DNA from 3 places in the Klebsiella sp. WOUb02 genome. Region 2 is predicted to be linked to each of the others. Evidence: predicted binding sites of a transcription regulator. Region 2 holds the regulator's gene; each other region holds the start of a gene.
What was found. Region 2 encodes LexA, which represses DNA repair genes until DNA is damaged. Its sites were predicted from a motif close to TNCTGTATGTACATACAGNA; they were not measured.
Positions count from the first base shown of each region.

Region 1: umuD (translesion error-prone DNA polymerase V autoproteolytic subunit) is a predicted target of LexA. The motif match lies at 3,237-3,256, and genes of this name have one in related genera.
Region 3: rmuC (DNA recombination protein RmuC) is a predicted target of LexA. The motif match lies at 3,948-3,967, and genes of this name have one in related genera.

Region 1 covers NZ_CP170104.1:4,292-9,690, reverse strand. Annotated here, with positions in the region: gene ABOC21_RS00220 (DUF1380 family protein) at 1-232, opposite strand, end outside; gene ABOC21_RS00215 (DNA methyltransferase) at 310-963, opposite strand; gene ABOC21_RS00210 (hypothetical protein) at 1,289-1,627, opposite strand; gene ABOC21_RS00205 (hypothetical protein) at 1,624-1,908, opposite strand; gene ABOC21_RS00200 (DUF1281 domain-containing protein) at 1,901-2,833, opposite strand; gene umuD (translesion error-prone DNA polymerase V autoproteolytic subunit) at 3,283-3,738, shown strand; partial or broken gene umuC (translesion error-prone DNA polymerase V subunit UmuC) at 3,753-5,029, shown strand; gene ABOC21_RS00185 (molecular chaperone) at 5,106-5,399, opposite strand, start outside.
Region 2 covers NZ_CP170110.1:3,413,676-3,419,074, reverse strand. Annotated here, with positions in the region: gene plsB (glycerol-3-phosphate 1-O-acyltransferase PlsB) at 1-1,409, opposite strand, end outside; gene ABOC21_RS23565 (diacylglycerol kinase) at 1,539-1,907, shown strand; gene lexA (transcriptional repressor LexA) at 2,122-2,730, shown strand; gene dinF (MATE family efflux transporter DinF) at 2,802-4,118, shown strand; gene ABOC21_RS23550 (CsbD family protein) at 4,245-4,454, shown strand; gene zur (zinc uptake transcriptional repressor Zur) at 4,547-5,062, opposite strand; gene ABOC21_RS23540 (cupin domain-containing protein) at 5,177-5,399, shown strand, end outside.
Region 3 covers NZ_CP170110.1:3,525,514-3,530,912, forward strand. Annotated here, with positions in the region: gene ubiB (ubiquinone biosynthesis regulatory protein kinase UbiB) at 1-1,012, opposite strand, end outside; gene ubiJ (ubiquinone biosynthesis protein UbiJ) at 1,009-1,614, opposite strand; gene ubiE (bifunctional demethylmenaquinone methyltransferase/2-methoxy-6-polyprenyl-1,4-benzoquinol methylase UbiE) at 1,627-2,382, opposite strand; gene rmuC (DNA recombination protein RmuC) at 2,453-3,901, opposite strand; gene udp (uridine phosphorylase) at 4,043-4,804, opposite strand; partial or broken gene ABOC21_RS24075 (dienelactone hydrolase family protein) at 5,072-5,399, shown strand, end outside.

The sequences.
Region 1 (5,399 bases), on a different replicon from region 2:
GCAGGTCAGCCAGTATTTCCTGTACAGTCCGGTATGAAATACCGGTTTCCGTGTGGTCCCCCGCCCCGGTTCTGCCGATAAGCGCAAGAATGCGGTCCGCCTCCTGCTCCGTCATGTCCTCCGCCTGCGCCATCACCGTCTCCCGCGTCCAGACCAGCAGGGCAAATTTCTCATTGTCGCCAAAGGCGCGTTTCAGTGTGTTGTTCAGTTGTTTACGGGTGCCGTACAGCATGATGTTTATCTCGCTTGTTGTTTGTCTGTGTCACCGGCGGGGCAGTCGCCACCCGGCCGGTGGTGTCGCTGCCCGCCTCACGCGGCGGTTTTATTCATCATCGCGCGCTGCTCGCCGAGGCGTTTCAGGGCGGCGGCGTGGTACTGCTCAAGGAGTTCAATACCAATCCAGCGGCGGCCACACTGGTCGGCGGCGACGCAGGTCGAACCGCTGCCGGCAAACGGGTCCAGAATCAGGTCGCCGGGCTGCGTGAAGCTCTCAATCAGCGGGCGCAGGATGCTCACCGGTTTTTCGGTCGGATGGTGACGGTTGCCGGTGTACTGCCACGGCATCACGTCCGGCAGCGGATTTGCGGGTAAAGCCGGGCGGCCCTTCGCCAGCACATACGCGCTTTCGTGCTGGTAGCCGACAAAGGCCGATTTTGAGGCGTAAGGTTTGGTGAACACGAGGTGGCCGACCACACGGAAGCCGGCGGCTTTCCATGCCTGCATGAAGGTGTCCACCCGGTTCCAGCCGTAAAAGCTCACCGCCAGACTGTTGGCCTTCAGCACCCGGTACATCTGCCGGCTTGCCGGTAATACCCATTCATCGTTCACGTCATTGGCAATCGAACGCCCGGAACGGTCCTTAAAGCCGACGAGGTACGGCGGGTCAGTTAAGATGAAATCAATGCTGTTATCGGGGAATCCGGCCATAACCTGCACGCTGTCGCCCTGCATGAATCGGGACATGTTCTGCTCCTGAGTATCAAGGGGCACCCCTGTGGTGCCGTGACCTCCACAAAGCCGGGCCACAGGCGAAGCAGGCAGGGGCGGACGCGCAAGCCGCACGCGCCGCCGGAGCGGACTGAATGTCCCGCGCACGGCGGGGAACGGGTGAGCAGGACGAGCGACAGCGTCCCTTGCCGGCGAAGCGGCCCGGCTACCGTGAGGGCACGGCACTTCCTGCCCGCCGGCATCCGGCGTCAGACCGGGTGCCGGCTCAGGAGCGGAGCGCAGCGACTTCCTTATCCTGTGTGTGAAAAGCGCCGCCCCGGCGGGCGGCCACCTTATGGTTTCAGTCGCGGAAGTCCTGCCAGCGGTTATCCTGTTCGTCCTGCACCACCGGGGCGTCCGGTGAGCCGGTCACAAACCATCTGTCCAGAAACTTCAGCCCGGTGAGGGTCTCCAGCTCTGCATCACTGAGCAGGATGATGGCACTGAGCCACACGCTGCCGTGCACGTATGTCCGGTAAACCCCCTCCGCGCAGACCGGGCGCTCACCCTGCCACCATGTATCCGCCATCAGCCCGCAGGCGGCTTCCGCCAGCGGCAGGTCTGCGCCCTGCAGCAGCAGATGGTGCTCATACTCCACCCCGTGCCTTTCGGCCTGAAACGTCACCAGCCATGCGTTCATTTGTCCTCCTGTTTCACTTCGTCAGTCACCCGTGCCGGATGTTGCCGGCTGAACCCTTCATTTGCGTCGTGCGCGTCCTGCGCCCGCTCCATCGCGGCATCGAGGGTATCCTCGTCGAGCGTCTCATCCAGTGCGAGAAAATCGCCAGCCAGCCAGAAGGTGCCGCAGCACAGGGTGTCATCCGCGTATCCGGCCAGCCGTTCTTTAAAAGCCTTTACGGTCATGCGTTTTGTCATCATCACTGTCGGGCGGCCTGCGCCGCCCGCTCCCTTGTCAGCCACCGAAGTGCACCACGTTATCCACTATCCACGCCGGGCCGGTCACTTCCGGGCAGGCGTCCTCATCGCTCTCATCCACGTCGCTCCACTCCAGCACGTCGCTGAGGCTCTCCGTCTGCACCCCACGGGCGTAGCAGGCGTACCCGCAGAAGTCGCAGCCCTGCTCCGCGTACCAGTGCTCCACCGTCACGCCGTAGCGCTCACTGAGTTCGGCCATCACCGCTTCCGCCGGGGGCGACCACGGGGTGTCAAAGTCCACCGACAGCCAGTCCGCACCGCCGTCACAGACCGTCAGGTCATACCCGCACGGCCATTTGGTGCCATAACGTTCCACGTACCAGCTGTAACCGGACGGCACACCGGCCAGCAGGCGCCCGTTAAAGCCGTTGATTTCCACATCCAGACGCGACGGCAGCACCATCATCAGGTCAAGGGGACGCGCCTTCAGACCCGGCAGACCGTCACAGACCGCATCCCACCATGCCGACACGGAAGTGGTGGAGAAACTTCCGTACCCGTCGTGGCGCTGTCCGGTAAACACGGCGGCGATGCATGCCTGCTGCGCATCCGTCAGGTCATCCCGGCGCCGGTCGCGCAGGCCGCCAGCCAGCCACAGGGCATGCAGGTCGTCGCACGCCGCATCCGTCAGCGCCGTACCCGCCTGCAGGTGCGCCAGCCACTGCGTGAAGGCGCGGTTTTCCGGGGTGTCATCACCCTGCCCGGCTGCTGTCAGCCCCGGATACGGCAGATACGCCATCACTTCCGTGGTTTTCAGCATGCCCGCGCAGCCCGCCAGAAACAGCTGCACGCCCTGCGCCGCCGCGCGCGCGTATGACGGATAACGTCCGCCGTCCGTCAGCACCCTGACCTGCTCAATGTCTTCGCTGCGCCCCGTCACGCACAGCCTGTTTGCACACCAGTTCGGCATAAACACTCCCCGGTTAATGGGTTTCCGGCTCCTGCGCCGTGACGACACCGCAGCCGGGCCGCGAGCGGACCGGGCAACGGGCGAAGGAGGAAGCCGCACGCGCCGCCGGCGCGGACTGAATGTCCCGCGCACGGCGGGGAACGGGTGACGACAGAGGTGAAACGCACCCTTGACCGGAACGCGCCCCGGCTAACGTGAAGTCACGGCGCAGCCCACAGGCGGTGACGGTTTTCCGTCCGGCGCGTCAGCGCCACCCCGGCGACAGGCGAAGCCGGTACGCCGGCAACAGCGGCGCGCAGCGACAGCCTTTTCTCACGTCGCCGGCAAACAGAATCCGCCCGGGTATCAGGCACCTGTCCGCAGGCATCCGGGCGGGACTTGCAACAGGGGAGTAAATTTCCGATACTGTATATGCATACAGTCTTATAAAGTAATGATGTGAGGGACACATGACGCGCCACGCCACCCCGGAAGAAACCCCTGCCCTGACCCTGCTGCGCCCGGCCGACCGAAGTCCTGAGCTGGCCATCCCGCTGTTCGCTGACACCTGCGCCGCCGGTTTTCCCTCGCCGGCCGCTGATTACGTGGAGGATGAGCTGGACCTGAATGCCCTCTGCATCCGCCGCCGGGCCTCGACTTTCTTCGTGCGCGCCAGCGGCAGCAGCATGGAAGGTCTGGGCCTGTATGACGGCGACGTGATGGTGGTTGACCGGGCGGAGACGCCTTCTGAGGGGGATATCGTGATTGCGGAAGTCGACGGGGCCTTCACCGTCAAACGTCTGCAGCTGCTCCCCCGCCCTGCCCTGCTGCCGATGAATCCGGCGTATCCGGTGATTTACCCGCCTGAGCTGCAGCTGCTGGGGGTGGTGACGTGGTTTTTTCACAGCACGCGGGCGAGGACATGACGATGGCACTGACCATGTTCGGACTGGCGGACGTCAACAGCTTCTATGCCAGTCTGTGAGGCCCTGTTCCGCCCGGATTTACGCGGTAAACCGGTGGTGGTGCTCAGCAACAATGACGGCTGCGTGATTGCAAGAAGTGCCGCAGCGAAGGTTCTGGGCATAAAAATGGGGGTGCCGTGGTTTCAGATAAGGGACACCCCCTTCCCGGAGAAGGTACATATCTTCAGTTCGAACTACGGGCTGTATCATTCGATGTCGGTTCGCGTCATGTCTGCCCTTGAGGAAATGACGCCGAAGGTCGAGCAGTACAGCATCGACGAGATGTTTCTCGACCTGACCGGGATTGACGGCTGCGAGGATTTTGAGCACTTCGGCCGCCGGCTGCGGGACCATGTCCTGCGCATCACCGGTCTCACCGTGGGCGTGGGCATGGGCCCGACCAAAACGCTCGCCAAATCCGCGCAATGGGCATCAAAGGAGTGGCCACAGTTCCGGGGCGTGCTGGCGCTGACACCGGGTAACCCGAAACGCACGGAAGCCCTGCTTGCCCGGCAGCCGGTGGAGGAAATCTGGGGCGTGGGCCGGAAAATCGGCAAAAAACTTAACATGACGGGGATTGAGACCGCCCTGCAGCTGGCGCGCACCCATCCGGCGTTTATCCGCAAAAACTTCACCGTGGTGCTGGAGCGCACCGTGCGGGAGCTCAACGGCGAGTCCTGCATTCCGCTTGAAGAGCTGCCGCCGTCAAAACAGCAGATAGTCTGCTCCCGCAGCTTTGGCGAACGCATCACCACGAAGAGCGCCATGCAGCAGGCCCTGTGCCAGTATGCCGCCCGGGCGGCGGAGAAACTGCGGGGCGAACGGCAGTTCTGCTGCCACGTCAGCGTGTTCATCCGCACCTCCCCTCACGCGGTGAATGAGGCTTTCTACGGCAACAGCGCCGGCGAAAAGCTGACGCTGCCCACGCAGGACACCCGGGATATTCTCGCCGTGGCCATGCGCTCGCTGGACCGTATCTGGCAGGAGGGTCATCGGTACATGAAGGCCGGTATCATGCTGGGTGACTTCACCCCGAACGGCATCAGCCAGTCTGAACCTGTTCAGTGAAGACCGCCCGCGACCGGACAGCGCCCGGCTGATGAAGGTACTGGACGGCATCAATCAGTCCGGGCTGGGGAAAGTGTGGTTTGCGGGCCAGGGCGTAAATACGGAATGGAAGATGAAGCGGGAAATGCTGTCGCCGGCTTACACCACCCGGTGGGGAGATATTCCAGTGGCAAAGGTATTATAATTATATAATGTACAAAATAACCACACATACAGCACCTATAATGTACATTTTTAATACTTTACAGGTATGTTTTTTGTTATTTTTCAAACGCTCCATCTCGCGCTAACTTCTCACGAAACGCTTCCAATATATACGGCGTCATTAATAATGACGTAACGTTCTTTTCTTTTAGTGCATCATAGGCATCCCAAAGGTCTTCTGGAATTTGCACGTTTTTAGCTCGGCGAACCGCTTTAGCTCTTCTTTTTGGCGTAGCTGAATCAGTCGAGGGGCTGTGCACACTGTCATCAGGATTCTTTAAGGGGAACCCATTTGTTGAGTTTGATGTTTCCTGAAGTGGTGCATTTTTGGATAGCTGAGAAATTCGGGA
Region 2 (5,399 bases):
CCGAAGTTAACGTATCCCTGGCCGAGGTTACGCAGCTTGCTCAGGCCGCGCAGCATCTGCGGCAGGCTCTCTTTCTCTTTCGTCGCGCCGCGCAGCTCTTTGGCATAGGTCCCGACCTCCATCACGTGCTCGTAGCCGATGTAGATAGGAACCAGCGTAATTGGCCGGGAGCCGCCGCGCAGCATCGCCTGGATAGTCATCGATAGGGTGCCGGTTTTCGGATCCAGCAGGCGCCCGGTACGGGAGCGTCCGCCCTCGACGAAGTACTCCACCGAGTAGCCGCGGCTGAACAGCTCGCCAAGATATTCGCGGAACACCGTTGAGTAGAGCTTATTGCCCTTAAACGTCCGGCGAATAAAGAACGCGCCGCCGCGGCGGAAAATCGGCCCTGCCGGCCAGAAGTTGAGGTTGATGCCGGCGGCGATATGCGGCGGCACCAGCCCCTGGTGGTAAAGCACGTAGGAGAGCAGCAGGTAGTCCATATGGCTGCGGTGGCACGGAACGTAGACGATCTCGTGCCCTTCGTGCGCCAGCTGCCGCACGCGCTCGGCGTTGTGAACGTTAATGCCCTGATACAGGCGGTTCCAGGTAAAGCCCAGCACGCGGTCGGTCAGGCGAATCATCTCGTAGGAGAAGTTGGCGGCGATCTCTTCCATCAGCGCGATGGCGTTTTGCTGCGCCTTCTCGTGGGAAATTTTCTTGCTGCGGGCTTCGTCTTCCACCGCGCGGGCGATGGCTTTTGACGCCAGCAGCTTGTTGAACAGATCCTGACGCGCCGGCAGGCGCGGGCCGACGGCGGCCAGGCGCTGACGGGCGAAGTGCATACGCGCCACGCGGGCCAGCTTCTGGGCAATGGTTTTATCGGTGCCGTGCTCGGACGCCATTCGGCGCAGCGACACCGGCGGCGAGAAGCGCACGAAGCTGTCGCGGCCCAGCCACAGCACGGCGAAGAATTTCTGAATGCCGTTAAGCATGCGCAGCGGCGGATTGAGTTCGCCCTTTTCGCGCCCGGGCGCACGACCAAACATCACTGAAACCGGCACCATTTGCACGTCGAGGTCAGGGTGGTTGCGGTGCAGATCGAGGTAGTCGTGGAACAGCTTGATGGACTCTTCTTTCGGCGTGTAGTAGGTAAAGACGCGCGGGCCGCCGTGGATAAAGACGTAACGCGGCAGCAGGGTACCGTCGATTTCCAGCGGTTCGAGCGGATCGGCTAAATCGTGCTCCAGGCACTGCGCGCGCAGCGTCAGCAGGTCTGCCTTCGAGTTATAGGGCAGAACGTACATAATCGGACGCGAGGTATCCAGTCCCAGTTCCTGAGCAGGCTCTGCGGGAATAGACTTGCTTTTTACCAGCAGCCGTAATGGTAAATTCAGTAATTTATAGTAAATTCGTTGCCAGCCGGACATAAACGATGTGAAGCCTCTGGTTAATCATGCAAATGCGCGGCAAGAATAACAGAAAGTGCGCAAAATTTCCGTTGCCACGCGGCAAACGCGTACACTCATTGACGTCATTTACATAAAAAGGTTCTTTTGATGGCCAATAATACCACCGGGTTAACCCGAATCATTAAAGCGGCAGGGTATTCCTGGAAAGGTTTTCGTGCGGCATGGATAAATGAGGCCGCCTTTCGTCAGGAAGGTATCGCCACCGTTATTGCCATTGCGATCGCCTGCTGGTTGGATGTTGACGCCGTTACGCGCGTGCTGTTGATAGGCTCGGTCCTGTTAGTGATGATAGTCGAAATTCTTAATAGCGCGATTGAGGCGGTGGTGGACCGGATTGGCCCTGAGCACCATGAGCTTTCCGGACGGGCGAAGGATATGGGTTCCGCGGCGGTATTTCTGGCGATCGCCATCGCGCTGATCGTCTGGGTGACGCTGCTGTGGGCGCACTATCGCTAAGCTTCCGCAGCATCAGGCCGCCCGGTCGCCCTCCGTGCGGCTTTTTTTGCGCCGCGTGGAGCAGCAGCGCTTCGCCGCAACTCCCTTCGCGCTAACCGGCCGTAGCGGGCGGCAAAAGAAAAGAATCTCCTGATTTTTGTGTGAAATTTGATTCCAAAATCACCGTTAGCTGTATATACTCACAGCATAACTGTATATACACCCAGGGGGCGGGATGAAAGCGTTAACGACCAGGCAGCAAGAGGTGTTTGATCTCATCAGGGATCATATCAGCCAGACGGGCATGCCGCCGACGCGTGCGGAAATTGCTCAGCGCTTGGGGTTCCGTTCTCCAAACGCGGCGGAAGAGCACCTGAAAGCGCTGGCGCGTAAAGGCGCTATCGAGATCGTTTCCGGTGCCTCCCGCGGTATCCGTCTGCTGACTGAAGAAGAGCCCGGCCTGCCGCTGATTGGCCGCGTCGCCGCCGGCGAGCCGCTGCTGGCGCAGCAGCACATCGAAGGCCACTTCCAGGTCGATCCGGCCATGTTCAAGCCGAACGCCGACTTCCTGCTGCGCGTCAGCGGAATGTCGATGAAGGACATTGGTATTCTGGACGGCGATCTGCTGGCGGTACACAAAACGCAGGACGTGCGTAACGGGCAGGTTGTGGTCGCGCGTATCGACGAAGAAGTGACGGTAAAACGCCTGAAAAAGCAGGGTAACGTCGTCGAACTGCTGCCGGAAAACAGCGAGTTTTCACCGATCGTGGTGAACCTTCGCGAGCAAAACTTTACCATTGAAGGTCTGGCCGTCGGCGTCATTCGCAACGGCGAATGGCTATAAGCGTCCTCTCTTAACGCAGCATCGTCCGATGCATGATGCTGCGCTGTCTCTCCTCGCTCAGGCTCTTCCCCATGCTTTTTAATGCTGCTGATAAGGCCCTGTGGCGCCTGGCGCTACCGATGATTTTCTCCAATATCACCGTCCCGCTGCTGGGGCTGGTGGATACGGCGGTTATCGGCCATCTTGATAGCCCGGTTTACCTCGGCGGCGTGGCGGTCGGGGCTACGGCGACCAGCTTTCTGTTCATGCTGCTGCTCTTTCTGCGCATGAGCACCACCGGCCTGACGGCGCAGGCGTTCGGCGCAAAGGATCCCGTTCGCCTGGCGCGCGCGCTGGTGCAGCCGCTTGGGCTGGCGCTGGCCGCCGGTCTGCTGATCGTTCTGTTTCGTATGCCGCTCATTAACCTGGCGCTGCATATCGTCGGCGGTAGCGAAGCGGTGCTGGAGCAGGCCCGGCGTTTCCTCGAAATTCGCTGGCTGAGCGCCCCGGCTTCGCTCGCGAACCTGGTGCTGCTGGGCTGGCTGCTGGGCGTCCAGTATGCCCGCGCGCCGGTGATCCTGCTGATTGTCGGCAACCTGCTGAATATCGTCCTCGACCTGTGGCTGGTGATGGGCCTGCACATGAACGTGCAGGGCGCGGCGCTGGCGACGGTGAGCGCCGAATACGCCACCTTTATCATTGGCCTGCTGATGGCGAAACGCGTACTGACGCTGCGCGGCGTGTCGTTCGCTATGCTCAAGGGCGCCTGGCGCGGCGATATCCGGCGGCTGCTGGCCCTGAATCGCGACATCATGCTGCGCTCCCTGCTGCTGCAGCTCTGCTTTGGCGCGGTGACCGTGTTTGGCGCGCGTCTGGGGGGCGATATCGTGGCGGTGAACGCCATCCTGATGACCATGCTGACCTTCACCGCCTATGCGTTAGACGGCTTTGCCTACGCCGTGGAGGCCCACTCCGGGCAGGCCTACGGCGCGCGCGATGGCAGCAGGCTGCTGGAGGTGTGGCGTGCGGCCTGCCGACAGTCTGGCACGGTCGCGCTGGCTTTTGCGCTGATCTACAGCGTGGCGGGAGAGCAGATTATCGCTCTGCTGACCTCGATACCCTCGCTCCAGCAGCTCGCCGACCGCTATCTGTTCTGGCAGATGATTCTGCCGACGATCGGCGTCTGGTGCTATCTGCTGGACGGGATGTTTATCGGCGCGACGCGCGGCAGAGAAATGCGTAACAGCATGGCGGTGGCCGCTGCGGGCTTTGCCTTAACCCTGCTGACTTTGCCGGTACTCGGTAACCACGGCCTGTGGCTGGCGCTGACGGTATTCCTGGCGCTGCGGGGCCTGTCGCTGGCGCTGATCTGGCGACGGCACTGGCGGCGCGGAACCTGGTTTTCATAACGCATTCTGTCGTTAATATGGTTAAAGATTCCGAATAATAAAATTAACCCAGCATTCTCATCTATAGTTAATCCTATGTCCGGCACACAGCGGGCTGTTAACTCACCGAACGATGAGGACTGAATTATGAATAAAGACGAAATCGGCGGTAACTGGAAACAGTTAAAAGGTAAAGCGAAAGAGCAGTGGGGCAAGCTTACCGACGATGATATGACCGTCATCGAGGGCAAGCGCGACCAGCTGGTCGGTCGAATCCAGGAGCGTTACGGCTACGCGAAAGATCGGGCGGAGAAAGAGGTGTCCGACTGGGAAACCAAAAATGACTACCGCTGGTAGCGAGCAGATTTAGAGCGTTAACCCTTTGTTATTGCCTGCCCGAATGTGACAAGGATGTGCGAAAACCCCTGATTCCCGCTGCGGCTAACGCCTCAGCGGGCTTTCTTTTTCATCTGAATCGTGTGGTCGTGATGGCAGCGATCCGGCGCGTTACAGGCCTCTACCTCGACGCAGCTCGCGCACAGGCCGTGCGCTTCAATCACGTTATGGCGCAGGGCGAAGCCCATTTTTGCCGCCAGCGTATGCATGATGTCCTCCACGCCTTCCGCGCACTCTTCTTTCACCACCCCGCAGCGATCGCAGATAAACATCGCTGAGCTGTGGGTTGGCTGATCGAACAGATGGCACAGCACGTAGCTGTTGGTCGATTCCACCTTGTGCACGAAACCCTGCTCCAGCAGAAACTCCAGCGCGCGATAGACCGTTGGCGGCTTGGCCTGCGGCTCTTTACCGCGCAGGAGATCGAGCAAATCGTAGGCGCTGATTGCCCCCTGCTGCAGGCTCATCAGGCGCAACACTTCCAGGCGCTGCGGAGTCAGGCGCACGCCCCGCTGCGCGCAGAGCTTTTCAGCATGCGCTAACATGTCTTGCGAAGTGGACTTATCCATGAGCATCCTCTGGTTGCGTAACGATGAAGTTGTTACTTTATCACGATCCAGGCAAAACGCCGAGAACCCACGGTTTGTGCTATACCTGATGCATCTCATTTTCGGGAGAAAACGATGAAACGACCTGATTGCATTCGACATTGGCGCGAGCTGGAGGGGCCGGATGACGCCACCTACCCCGACAGCGGCGAGCTCTTTTCCATCGGCGCGCCGCTGGCCCGCGGTCTAAGGCTAAACCGGCTGGGGATCCATCATGAGCGCCTGCCGCCGGGACGGCGCACCTCTTATCCGCATGCGGAAAGCGATGAAGAAGAGTTCATCTACGTGCTGGAGGGGT
Region 3 (5,399 bases), 110 kb from region 2:
GATAATCGCGGTTGAAGAAGGCAATAAAGTTTTCCGCCAGATAGCGCTTATCCTCTTTATTCAGCGAGCCCACGATACCGCAATCAATGCCGATATATTTTGGATTCTCCGGATGTTCGTAGCTGACAAAAATATTCCCCGGGTGCATGTCGGCGTGGAAGAAGCTGTCGCGGAATACCTGGGTGAAAAAGACCTGCACGCCCCGCTCAGCGAGCAGCTTCATATTGGTGCCCTGAGCTTCCAGCGCCTCGACATCGGAAACCGGGATGCCGTAAATCCGCTCCATCACCATCATGCCTTCGCTGCAGTAGTCGGAGTACACCTCCGGCACGTAGAGCATCGGGCTATCTTCAAAATTCCGCCGCAGCTGGATAGCGTTTGCCGATTCGCGCAGCAGGTTGAGCTCGTCGAGCAGCGTTTTTTCATATTCGCACACCACTTCCTGCGGACGCAGGCGGCGGCCGTCGGGCAGCAGGCGGGGCACCCAGCGCGCCAGGCGATAGATAAGCTTCATATCCGCTTTGATAACCGGCACGATGTCCGGGCGGATAACCTTAATAACGATCTCTTTGCCGTTTTCTTTCAGGCGCGCGGTATGTACCTGGGCAATCGAGGCGGAAGCCAGCGGCTCAATCGAGAAATCATCAAACCAGGCCTCAACCGGAAGGCCGCCCATCGCCTGCTCGATCTGTTTTTTAGCCAGCTGGCCATCAAACGGCGCCACGCGATCCTGCAGGAGCGCGAGCTGATCGGCAATTTGCGGAGGGAAGAGATCGCGACGGGTTGACAGCATCTGACCAAATTTGATCCAGACGGGTCCCAGCTCCTGCAGCGCAAGGCGTAAGCGTGCGCCGAGAGGTTGGTCTTTATGACGATTTGGCATCCAGAACAGCGTGCGCCGCCAGATACGCAGCGGCAGCGTGATACGCATTTTGGGGATCAGCTCATCAAGCCCGTAGCTCAAAAAGGTGCGGATAATAAGATACAGGCGCCGTAATTCTCCTGGCGTCATTTGCCCTCCAGCATGTCCAGCCGTTTTTCAAGCGCAGCCAGGGCGCGTTCCGCGGCGGCGGTCTCTTCCCCAAACCAGGCCATTTCCAGCGGGCCCGGCGCCAGACGCCACTCTTCGGTGAGCGTCTCAGCGATATACCGCTGCTGGCGCTGCGCGCCGTGCAGCAGGAAGCGGGCGCCGGTGCGGAATACTTTGCTGACGCCCTCGGCGACGATATCGCCGGTATACGGCGCCAGCAGCTCTGCGGGATCGAACTCCGCCAGATCGCACAGCGTCACCATATTCTGCACCACCTGCAGATCGCCCTGCACCTGCAGGTCGCCGCTGCGGATAAGCGCGGTAAGCTGCTGACGATTGCGCAGCTGCGGCAGGACGCTCAGGCGGGTGATGACGGTACAATCCGCGGCGCCTTCCCACGCGCCGAGTACATCGACCTGACGGTCGCTAAAGGCCAGAACCACCGGCGTCGCCAACTCCTGCAGCTCCACGCGCAGCACTTTCCCTGACAAACGCTGACGCGCCGGTTTTAAGGCTTTATCACGCCAGAGAAAGGTATTCAGGACCGTCTCAATACCCGCGGTGACCAGTGGTTTGAAAGGCATAGCGTCCCCCTGTCAGAACTTATAACCGCGGTGTAACGCCACGATACCTGCCGTCAGGTTGTAGTAGTCGACGCTTTCAAAGCCCGCATCCTGCATCATGCCCTTCAGGGTGTCCTGATCGGGGTGCATGCGAATAGATTCCGCCAGGTAGCGATAGCTTTCGCCGTCGTTGGCCACCAGTTCACCCACGCGCGGCAGGATATGGAAGGAGTAGGCGTCGTACGCTTTGCTAAGCGGCTCAATAATCGGTTTTGAAAATTCCAGCACCAGCAGGCGTCCGCCCGGCTTCAGCACTCGGTACATAGAGCGCAGCGCTTTTTCTTTATCGGTGACGTTACGCAGGCCGAATGAAATGGTGATGCAGTCAAAGGTGTTATCGGCAAACGGCAGCGCTTCCGCATTGGCCTGAACGTATTCAACGTTACCGATAATGCCGATGTTGCGCAGCTTTTCGCGGCCTATTTTCAGCATGGAATCGTTAATATCTGCCAGCATGACGCGGCCAGTCTCGCCGACCAGGCGGGAGAATTTTGCCGTCAGGTCGCCGGTGCCGCCGGCCAGATCCAGCACGGTTTGCCCACGACGCACGCCGCTGCAATCGATGGTGAAACGCTTCCACAAACGATGAATACCGAACGACATCAAATCATTCATCACATCATATTTTGCGGCCACAGAATGGAATACATGCGCCACCATGTCCGCCTTCTGCTCTTTGGCAACCGTCTGAAAGCCAAAGTGCGTCGTTTCTTGTGAATCCTCAACCATCTCAATGCCTGCTTGCTTATCAAGAAAATGTTCGTCGAGTGTAACAGATTTAGCGCATTTCCCATACGGTTCAACGCGGCTGAGAACCCTCACCCGACAGCGATGCAGCGAAAGACTCTGACGAAAAATCGTTATTTTCCGTTGAGTTATCATCCTCATCCAGCCGGTATTCATCGTCCCGGGCTGTTGCCTGTTCGACTAAGTCAGGATTAATCCCGCGCTTAACCTCCACCCCGAGGCCGCGAAAGGCTTCAGCCTGCACCAGCAGGTTACCGCGGCCGGAGGCCAGCTTTTTCATCGCCTGGCGGTAATTATCCTGCGCTTTATCGAGGCTCTGGCCTATTGCGGACATATCATCGACGAACAGCCGCATTTTGTCGTACAGGCGGCCCGCGCGTTCGGCAATCTTCTGCGCATTGCGGCTTTGGTGCTCATAGCGCCAGAGATTGGCGATAGTGCGTAACGCCACCAGCAGCGTGGTGGGGCTGACCAGCATAATATTGTGCTGCAGCGCTTCGCTGATAAGCTCGGGCTGGCGATCTATCGCCAGCAGAAATGCGGGTTCGACGGGGATAAACATCAGGACGTAGTCGAGCGATCGCAGCCCCGGCAGCTGTTGATAATCTTTCCTGCCAAGCAGGCGGATATGGCTGCGCACCGACGCAATATGCTCCTGCAGCGCCGCCTCGCGGGCGTAATCATCTTCGGCGTTAAAGTAGCGCTCATAGGCCACCAGCGTCATTTTGGCATCAATGACCACGTCTTTTCCCTGCGGCAAACGGACGATCACGTCCGGCTGCATTCGCGAGCGGTTTTCCGTTTCAATGCTGACCTGGGTCTGGTATTCGTGGCCTTCCCGCAGCCCGGAAGCCTCCAGCACGCGGGTTAGAACCACTTCCCCCCAGTTACCCTGGGTTTTGTTATCGCCCTTAAGGGCGCGGGTCAGGTTCAGGGCCTCCTGGGCCATCCGGGTATTGAGCTGCTGCAGGTTGCGAATTTCATGGGCGAGGGTGTGACGCTCTCGCGCCTCCTGGCCGAAGCTCTCCTGTACCTGGCGACGAAAGCCGTCCAGCTGTTCACGCAGCGGCGTCAGCAGGCCGTGCAGGCTTTGTCGGTTCTGCTCGTCAACCCGCCGGTTGCTGTGTTCGAAGATACGGTTAGCCAGATTTTCAAACTGCTCGCTGAGGCGCTGCTCGCTGTTCACCATCTGGCGAATTTTCTCTTCCGCATGTAGCCGGGTGGAGTCAAGGCGGGTGGTGACTTCACGGAGATCGGCCTCCAGCGAACTATTGATATCGCGCAGGCTGCGCAGCTCATTATTCAGCAGTTCGCACTCGTCGCGCCAGTGGGCCGCCTGCACCAGCTGCTGGCGGGCCGAGCTCAGCTCTATATCCAGCTCGCGCCGCTCTTCGATAAGGTCGGCACGCGTCCGATCGGCAGCGGCCTTCGTCGCCAGCCAGCCGACGATCAGCCCTGCGACCAGCGCCACGATGGCACTTATAATCATTGAGATATCCACAACGCCCCCTGCTACTGCAGCCGCTTACGGCACAAAAATAGAATTGTGCTGTACAAACGTCCAGTTTAAAAGGAATTTCCTGCGAGGCGCAGCGCAAAAAAGAGAGGCCGGGCGAGCCGGCCTTTGCAACAAGGGGAGGAACTACAGCAGGCGGCGGGCCGCTTCAACGACAATTTTCACCGCATGGCTTTCGGTTTGCTTCATGGTTTCAGCGTTAGGTATTTCCTGCTGGGTGCGGTTCACGATCACCCCGGCAACCATCCCGGCGCGCAGGCCCTGGCTGGAGCACATGGTCAGCAGCGTGGCGGATTCCATCTCGTAGTTCATGACGCCCATCGCCTGCCACTCTGCCATCGAGCCTTTAAAACGGCTCACCACGCGACCGGAAACGGTGTCATAGCGCTCCTGGCCCGGATAGAAGGTATCGGAAGAGGCGGTTACGCCGATATGGGTCGTCGCGCCGATTGATTTAGCCGCTTCCACCAGCGCGGTGGTGCAGGCGAAATCAGCGACGGCCGGATACTCCATTGGCGCAAAGTGCAGGCTCGCGCCGTCGAGGCGTACGGATGCGGTAGTCACCAGAACGTCGCCAACGTTGATATTCGGCTGGATGGCGCCGGTGGTGCCAATACGCAGGAAGGTATTGATTCCCAGCTGAGCCAGCTCTTCTACGGCAATCGACGTCGACGGGCCGCCGATACCGGTAGAGCATACGATCACCGGCTTGCCGTCAAGTTCGGCGCGCCAGGAGGTAAATTCGCGGTGCGATGCCAGCTTGACCGGCTTATCCATCAGCGCGGCGATCTTTTCCACACGCTCCGGATCGCCAGGGACGATAGCCAGCGTAGCCCCTTGTAAATCGTTTTTGGTGAGGCCGAGATGAAAAACATCAGACTTAGACATAAAAAACTCCTCTGTGGGTCGAATTATCAGCAGAAGCAAAACGGTACTTTACAGAAGCCACCCGCTTAATTTTGTGACACCAATCACCATGAATGAAAATCATTGCAACGATATTCCACTAAATAGTGAGTTACGTCACATTAACAAGTTATATTCACTGCGCCTGAACAAAAGATAGCCTGTTTCAGGCACTGTGATTTGTTAACGACTGGTCTTAAGAGTCTATAGTTATCGATGCGCTAATAAATTAAGGGTACGGAGAATACCATGACTACAACCAAGCAACCCGGCTTTGCACCTGCAGCCACCCCGCACGCATCTACCGCCGTTCATACGTCGGAAGAGAGCATTACCGCCGGAGAAACCTCGATCCCTTCCCAGGGAGAGAATATGCCGGCGTACCATGCCCGGCCGAAAAATAGCGATGGGCCGCTGCCGGTGGTTATCGTGGTACAGGAAATTTTCGGCGTCCATGAGCATATTCGCGACGTTTGCCGTCGTCTGGCGCTGGAAGGCTATCTGGCTATCGCCCCGGAGCTGTACTTTCGCCAGGGCGATCCGAACGAGTACACCGATATCCCGACGCTATTTCAGG